Regions from separate parts of the Pseudoalteromonas sp. SG44-17 genome, predicted to be linked through region 4. Evidence: predicted binding sites of a transcription regulator. Region 4 holds the regulator's gene; each other region holds the start of a gene.

Region 1 (2,214 bases), on a different contig from region 4:
AATGACCCATGTTTGCATTACTAACTACCCTTTTAAACCTGTACTATGGGCAATACCCATGGCTAAATTAATGCACTGCAATGCTTGCCCTGCAGCACCTTTTAATAAGTTATCAATAGCTGCCATCACAATTAGCTGCGTACCTTGCTGCTGCCATGCAATATCAACGTAAGGCTGCTTTGCAACTCCTTTAATTGATGGCATTTTATTACCAAGCAATCTGATCAGTGGCTCATCAGCAAGCACTTGATAAGCTTGTGTAACTTGCTCTGGTGTAACTCCAGGTTTCAATTGCACATAAATAGTTTCTAAAATACCGCGTGGAAAATTACCTAAATGCGGCGTAAATAACACCTTGTGACCTAAATGCTGCTCAATCTCAGGACTGTGTCTATGATTAAACAATCCATAAGGTGCTAACGACACTTCACAAAAATGCGTGGCTACACTAGCTTTACGCCCCGCACCGGTTACACCCGATACAGCATTAATAATAATGGTTTGATCGGCTAATAAGCCGGCTTGTTGCAAAGGTTTTAACGCATTCAGCGCTGCTGTTGGATAGCAACCAGCCACAGCGACTAACTGCGCTTTAGCGATTGCTTCACTATTCCATTCAGCCAATCCGTAAGCCGCTTCACTGAGTAATTCCGTATGTTGATGCTCAAAACCATAATAAGTTTGATAATCTTCATTACTGCTTAAACGGTAGCCACCCGATAAATCAAATACTTTTTTGCCCATGCTTAAAAAACGTGGCGCTAAGTCAACACTCACTTTATGATCAGTACACAAACATACAAAATCGGCCGACTTTTCAATGTCGTTATAAGCGCTCTCACTAAGAGGCAATAAAGGAGAATCAAGCAAACCTAAATGCTCAGGATACAAGTCACTTAATAATTTACCCTTATCTAAGCTTTGCTCAGATACATAGCAACCAGCTAAGGTTAATTGCGGGTGTTTTACTACCAAACTTGCTAATTCTGCGCCGCTATAGCCACTTGCGCCAATAATCACTACTTTCATTCGTTACTCTTTTTGGTTTTTTGTTACTACATATATATTCAAATCGGGTTTAATAGTGCATAAAACACTATTTAGGAATGAAATCTGGTTATCGTCGTTTTATATTCATTGCGTCGCTTTAATATATTTATGCTTAAAAAGTGAATTGATATTCATCATAAATACTTTTATATTGTTATGCAATTAGATTGAATACTTATTTTGGATTTTTTTATGTCATTACCGTCTTTTTTATCTATGTATCAGCAATTGATTGCTGCACCTTCAATTAGTGCCATGGATGAGTCATTGTCTATGAGCAATAAAGGGGTGATCGATTTATTAGCTACTTGGTGTACAAGTCTTGGATTTGAATGTGAAATTACTGAGTTGTCGGGCCCTAAAGGTCGTTTTAACTTACTCGCAAAACGTGGCCAGGGAGATGGTGGTTTAATGCTTGCCGGTCATACCGATACAGTCCCATTTGATGATAGTCGTTGGAACTATAATCCGTTTAAATTAAGTGAAGATAACAATAAATTATATGGTCTAGGCAGTATTGATATGAAAGGTTTTTTCGCTTTTGTATTACAGGCAATCAGTGAACTAGATAAGAATATTCAAACACAGCCAATTTTGATTCTAGCTACTGCCGACGAAGAAACCACCATGGCCGGTGCACAGCAAGTTTGTCAGCATAAAAACTTAAAGCCAGCTCGGTGTATTATTGGTGAACCTACTGATATGACACCTGTTTTCACACATAAAGGACATATGAGCAGCGCGATTCGCGTAGTCGGTCGTTCCGGACATAGCTCTGATCCTGAACGTGGTTTAAATGCCATTGAAGTGATGCATAAAGTTATTGCAAAACTGTTAACTTTAAAAGAGCAATTAAAGAATAAATATGCAGTTGAGCATTTTGTTATTCCTTACCCTACTTTAAATCTAGGACACATTCATGGTGGCGATAATGCAAATCGCATATGTGGCTGCTGTGAAATGCATATTGATATGCGCCCTTTACCGGGTCTAAGTGTGCAAGAACTGCAAATGATGCTGTTAAAAATAGCTACAGAGATCAATAACCAATATCCAGATTCAGTCAGTGTGATGGATATGCACGAGCCAATCCCCGCTTTTACCGGCAGTACTGATTCGGCATTAGTTAAACTGGCAGAAAAAATATCAGGAGAGCAAGCAGTT
Region 2 (2,214 bases), on a different contig from region 4:
ATTATTATTTTAAGCCTCTCTTGATGTAAATTAAATATAACGGCAAATAGCTGATTTGTGAATTAAAAAAGCAGCATGCCTCAGCATGCTGCTTATATTAACTGTTATTGACTATGCGCGGTTCATGGCATTAATTAAAAATGCTGAAATTTTTGCACCTTCTCTAAGCGTTGTATCTGAACTCGATTGACCAATCAGTGAACTGTCAGTAAATGGGGCAATTTCCATCATATCAGCGCCAGTGATCGGAAATTCATCAGCCAAAGCAACCAAGATATCCAAAGCATGCTGCGGCGTTAAACCGTTCCCTTCGGGTGTGCCTGTTGCTGATGCAAACTCTTCATCGAGGGCGTCAATATCAAAGCTGACGTAGAGTTCATCAACATTATCAGCTTTAAGCTGAGCAATGACTTCTGCGGCAATTGCCGGTGCGCCTCGTTCGATGATCTCATGGGCCCAATGTTGTTTAACGCCAAAGGTAGATTCCCAGTGTTCTTTTGGCTTACCGCTTGAACGAATACCAAATTGGATCAGATGATGTGGTGCAGGTAAAAACTCTAAAATATGCGTGCACCACGAGCCAAAACATAAATCGATACCTAAACGCTCAACGAGTAAATCGGTATGCGCATCAAAGTGAATAATCGCAGTGCGTTTACCTTGCGCATGCTTTGCCTTCAAATACGCTTTAGTTAACGGGTAACTAATTGAATGATCACCACCAATACCAAAAATGCCTTTATCAGTAAACGTTGCATAAAAGCTATCGCATACATCTTCAGTGATAGACAACGGGCTGACATAATACTCACTGCTTGGATTATCATATAATGCCTGTTGGCAATTACTGATAGTCGCGTCGTTTAAATATTTATCATGCAATAAATGTGGAATAACCCTTACATCACCTAAATCAAACGACTTTGCCTGAGGCTGCTGATCAATCAATGCTGAACGTAAAAACAACGGCCCCCAGTTGGCGCCGCGTAAAATGCCACCACCACAGTCAGAGCTAATGCCTAAGGTCACCGCTTTATGCTCACTTTGACTAAGTGTATCGAGTGATGCACGCCATAGCGTATCGACATTATCTTCTTGCCCATACAGTTTCATACGCAGCGCCGCTTTTCGTTCTTTTGCAGTATTAACTGTAAAAACGCCATCGCCCGGCGGACATAAACAGTGCTCAACTTTACTTTTAAATGTGTGCCATTGTGTGCTCATTGCAATTCCTTACTGTGTGCTTTTGCGTAGTTATGCAAAAGAGCGTTGTTGAAAATAAAATTAATAAAAGATTCACGCGCCGATTTTCACTCGCAATTTTATTACTCTCGCCGCTTTAGCTACATTTTAAATAACTATATAAATCTCTATAATAACAATTGGTTATACTTATTCGTCCAACAACGTATAAACTAAAATAGAGTGCCTAGTAGGATTGATATAGTGTCTATGAATACAAGTCAACTACCGGCGATGACACAAATTAAAGTCAGTTGCTTGAATATTCAAAGAGAATGAATAAATTTGATAACGGACATCCGTCCTGTACAAGGCAATGCATTGTAGTAATTATGCTAAATTGACAACAACTCTTTATAAATTAGCGTTATTAACTGACGTTAGAACAAAAGTTATAAATAAGGCCCCGCTATGGAAAAGGTATTTCACTTAGGACTCACCCGCGACGATCTACACGGTGCAAAACTTGCAATTGTACCGGGCGATCCAGATCGTGCAGCACGTATTTCAACTTTTCTCGAAAACCCAACTTGCCTCGTCCAAACCCGAGAATTTCATGCTTACTTAGGTCAACTTAACGGTAACTCTGTGGTTATTTGCTCAACCGGTATTGGTGGTCCTTCAACCTCCATTGCAGTAGAAGAGCTGGCGCAATTGGGAGTTGAAACATTCTTACGAATTGGCACAACTGGCGCTATTCAACCTCATATTAATGAAGGTGATATTTTAATCAGCCAAGCATCTGTGCGTTTAGATGGTGCGAGCCAACATTTTGCGCCATTGAACTACCCTGCGGTGTCTGACTTTTTCGCCACTCAAGCGATGGTAAATGCGTGCGGTAATTTAGGCATTGATTTTCATATTGGTATTACTGCATCAAGCGATACTTTTTACCCAGGTCAAGAACGTTACGACACTTACTCGGGTTATGTACCAAAAGCATTTCAAGGTAGCTGTGAAGAATGGCAAAAG
Region 3 (2,214 bases), on a different contig from region 4:
CTTCTTGTTGAGCGTGTTTGTAAGAAAGCTTGGCACGGGCAAGATCATCAACTGCTTTTTCTAAATCAATTTGGCTGATCAAGTTTTTTTCGATAGAAAGCTTAGCACGGCGATTTTCCCTGTCTGCTGCATTGAGCTCTACTTGGGCGAGATCAAGCGTTTTGGTTAAGCTTAACTTTTGTCGGCGTGCTTCTAAGTGCTTACGTTGTAATTCACCATCAAGGCGGGCTAACACCGATTGTTGCTGTTTTAGTTCATTATTGAGTTCTGGGCTATCGACTAAAGCAATAATGTCATCTTTATTTACTTTATCACCGGCTTTAACTTGTAAATCCACATAGCCACGTTCTGGGCTATAAACCTTGGGAGCATTTGCAGCAACAATTTTACCGCTGGCGGCTACATCACGTACTAAACGACTAATATTAACGGTAGCAATCTGTAAAGAAGCCCGCTCAACAGAAATACTGCCTTGATTGTTACCCATAAATGCTTGTGCACATAAAGCAAGTACAGCAAGTGATAGCGCCAGTACTATTAATGGTTTTTTGTAACTACGTCTTTGCGTAATACTTACATCTTGTGCGCTGGTATCTTTTATCATGAGTGATCCTTAGCTATGTCTATTCTCGGAGTAAGTGATCATCAAGCTCACTACTAAGACAGTGATTGGTGAAACTAAAAATAAACTGAGAATAAACATAAGTTGTGTCCTGTAATTATCTTTTAATGTTTATTCGAATATCATGCCACTATTTAATGTCATGATTTTAATGAAATAATTATTTATTTTTAAATTATTTGGTGTCCGCGGACATAAATTGTGTCCGCTGCGGACACTTTACTATGGCGGCTAAGAAGCTGCCGCAGGCGTCAACAGGGTGAGCAAGCTAAAAACTTACTAACTAGCGTAAATTATGCAAAATGTGACTGTTGTGATGATAATTATGCATTAATTAGTGGCTTTAAATTTACCCATAAAAAGACACTGGAAAGAGTATTTACTCTAATGTGCACTGTGGTATCGACCTTGAACGACAGCAAAGAGATTCAATAAAAAAGAAAGCATTTATTTTCGCTACATAACCCAGTGAATATTTATTCATTTTTACTCTGGTTTACGTTAACGTAAACTGCAGGTTTGTAGAGCGGTTATTTTACAACTTGTTAAATATGACACCAGTGTCATAAAAAAATAACGGGTAAAATATCGCTAAATGTTAAAAATAGGCATGAAATAAAAAGATTGTGTTGTGGTGAGAAATATTCAAGAATGTGAATATGTATTCAAGGCGCTATTGACTCAATGTACAATTGGCGATAGTTTTGACTGTCTGCTAGCAAACCGTCGAGAAGGTCATTCATAGCTAGCTGTTGTAGCAAGGGGAGGGGTCTATGTTATACGACTCAAAATTAGAAAAAGATAATTGTGGCTTTGGCTTAATAGCCCAAGTTAATGGTCAGGCAAGTCATCGTTTAATTCGAACAGCGATCACTGGCTTAGACCGTATGGAACACCGTGGTGGTATTTCTGCCGATGGTAAAACAGGCGATGGCTGTGGCTTATTATTACAAAAGCCAGATAGCTTTTTTCGTGCTATTGCCGCTGAAAAAAATTGGCACTTGGGTAAAAATTATGCGGTTGGCATGATTTTCCTAAACTCAGATCCAGTACTTGCGCAAGCTGCAAAAGATATATTGAGTGAAGAACTCGAAAAAGAAACCCTCAATATTCAAGGTTGGCGAATTGTGCCAACAGATGAATCATGTTTAGGGCCAATTGCAATAAAGCAGTTACCTAAATTTGAACAGATTTTTGTTAATGCACCAGAAGGCTGGCGCCCAAAAGATTTAGAGCGTCGTTTATACGTTGCGCGCCGTCGTGCTGAAAAGCGTTTAAGCGAAGATGAAGGCTTTTACATTGCCAGCTTGTCAGGGTTAGTAACTATCTACAAAGGCTTAATGATGCCGGTGGATTTGCCTAACTTCTATTTAGATTTAGCTGATATCCGCATGACCAGCGCAATTTGTGTATTTCACCAACGTTTTTCAACTAATACACAACCGCGTTGGCCTTTGGCTCAGCCGTTTCGCTATTTAGCGCACAATGGTGAAATCAACACCATACAAGGTAACCGCCAGTGGGCTCGTGCTCGTTCATATAAGTTTGCATCGCCGCTTATTCCAGATTTGCAATCAGCAGCACCATTTGTC
Region 4 (2,214 bases):
ATAGTAACGGAAGGATTGTTGTGCCTGAGTGACCACCAATTACTGGTACTTTCACAGTTGCAACGTCAACACCTTTAAGCTCAGCTACAAATGCTTCTGAACGGATCACATCAAGAGTGGTAATACCGAAAACACGTTTCGCGTCGTAAGTACCTGCTTTTTTGAATACTTCCGCAACAATTGGCACAGTGCCATTTACTGGGTTAGTGATAATACCCACTAATGCTTTTGGACAGTTAGCAACAATACCTTCTGCTAATGTTTTGATAATACCAGCATTAACATTAAATAAATCAGCGCGGTCCATACCAGGCTTACGTGGCATACCAGCAGGGATAAGAACGATATCACAACCAGTTAACGCTTGATCTAGTGCATCAACACCAAAGCCTGCAACTTTAACGTCAGTTGGGATATGAGAAAGATCAACAGCAACACCAGGAACAACTGGAGCAACATCATAAAGTGATAATTCAGAACCAGCTGGTAAGCCTGTTTTTAATAATAAAGACAACGCTTGGCCGATACCGCCAGCAGCACCTAATACAGCAACTTTCATTGGAATTCTCCGTAATTTGAGGTAGGAAATATTTGTGGCTCTAAAGATAATGAAATTAACGACTAAAGACAAATTTATCCTGCTTATTTCACATATAATTTAGACCATAGTTGTAAACTTGCTGGTTTACAGCACTAAAATCCATCGCAAAAGCAAACAACTACTGCATAAGTATGCAACATTGTGTACAATTAGCGCATCACTTATGAATAAGAACCTATAATATGCAACCACAAGATAAACAAGAAGCATTAGTAAAGGCCTTTAAGGCACTTTTAAAAGAAGAAAACTTTGGTTCACAAGGTGAGATTGTTGACGCCCTAAAAGAGCAAGGCTTTGATAATATTAGTCAAAGTAAGGTGTCGCGGATGTTAAGCAAGTTTGGCGCGGTACGCACTCGTAATGCCAAACAAGAAATGGTCTATTGTTTGCCTGCTGAAATGGGCGTACCTACAGCGAAAAGCCCATTACGTCAGTTAGTGATTGATATAATGCATAACGAAATGATGATCATTATTCGAACCAGCCCAGGAGCTGCACAATTAATTGCTCGACTATTAGATTCATTAGGTAAAGCAGATGGCGTACTAGGTACCATTGCTGGTGACGATACTATTTTTATCGCTCCAGCTAAAGTATCTGAAATTGATGTAACTCTTGAACGTGTGCGTATTTTATTTGATACGGTATAAATCTACCGATTCAAACTTTTTACAGCTGCTTTAAAAAGTTAATTGATGGGGCAAAAAACGCAGAACCCATATCGGCTTGAGTAAAATCAAGCCAATGATCGTAGCAATCGGCATCACCTAATCGACTTCGTAATACTTGCTCAAATGCATTTCCCTGTGCTGCATAACTAATCGCTAATATACCCTGTTCGTAAACGTCACCATAAGGCATGTTTTGATTTAATTGCAGTGGTTGCCCTTGCTCATCTTTTAACTCAGTGCGTACAGCATGACTATTCTCAGTCGCAGGCATAATCAAGGTATTATCTAAGCGAGTGCGTCCCATTATTTGCTCTTGCTCACTCAGAGGTAAATTTTGCCACACACTTAAGTCATGCTTATAGCGCTGTATATGTACGTAACTGCCTTGATCTTCAAAATGGTTGGGTTTATTGATTAACGCTGTGATGCGCTTTTGGCGACCATGAGGAGTGTCACCACCGAGTATAAAACCATTAAAATCGCGACCATCTAAAAATCGAAAGTTTCGCACTTGCTCAACCAATTCAACATCGGGGGCAAATAACTTAAGAATTTGCAAAGCAAATAAATGGTTTACATCTTCCCTATCGGAACGAATTTGGACAAATAAATCAAAAGGCTGAGCCCCCATAATATGATCATTATGAGTAATATTAGGAAAGCTCTGTAATTCACTAGGCAGAAATTCAGGCAGAATGTGCGGCCAGTACTGTGCCCCCACTGCAACTAGGCTGGAGAGCATCGATTCAGAAAACTGATCTGAAAACTCATCTTGGATAGCGCTAACGTATTTTAACTTTTTGCGTAATGACTCATCGTGGCCATCAAATACATTAAAAAACAAATGTAAACCGTGCAAGTTTGCCTCAGCACAAATTCCAGATTGCGCTTGCGCCATGGTATTTCCTTAACTCAAAATCTCATACACGGCGTTTTTAATGA

Evidence for each region. The regulator ArgR, encoded in region 4, controls arginine synthesis, uptake and breakdown. The targets are predictions, from matches to a motif close to ANTGAATANNTATTCANT.
Region 1: argC (N-acetyl-gamma-glutamyl-phosphate reductase) is a predicted target of ArgR. The motif match lies at 1,169-1,186, and genes of this name have one in related genera.
Region 2: H5182_RS01985 (arginase family protein) is a predicted target of ArgR. The motif match lies at 1,246-1,263, and genes of this name have one in related genera.
Region 3: gltB (glutamate synthase large subunit) is a predicted target of ArgR. The motif match lies at 1,275-1,292, and genes of this name have one in related genera.

What each region holds. Positions count from the first base shown of each region.
Region 1 is NZ_JACJEV010000021.1:39,279-41,492, forward strand. It holds gene argB (acetylglutamate kinase) at 1-18, opposite strand, end outside; gene argC (N-acetyl-gamma-glutamyl-phosphate reductase) at 25-1,029, opposite strand; gene argE (acetylornithine deacetylase) at 1,243-2,214, shown strand, end outside.
Region 2 is NZ_JACJEV010000002.1:108,431-110,644, reverse strand. It holds gene H5182_RS01985 (arginase family protein) at 112-1,224, opposite strand; gene udp (uridine phosphorylase) at 1,654-2,214, shown strand, end outside.
Region 3 is NZ_JACJEV010000044.1:20,545-22,758, forward strand. It holds gene H5182_RS20175 (efflux RND transporter periplasmic adaptor subunit) at 1-604, opposite strand, end outside; gene gltB (glutamate synthase large subunit) at 1,396-2,214, shown strand, end outside.
Region 4 is NZ_JACJEV010000005.1:166,578-168,791, reverse strand. It holds gene mdh (malate dehydrogenase) at 1-559, opposite strand, end outside; gene argR (transcriptional regulator ArgR) at 784-1,251, shown strand; gene H5182_RS06110 (Dyp-type peroxidase) at 1,271-2,170, opposite strand.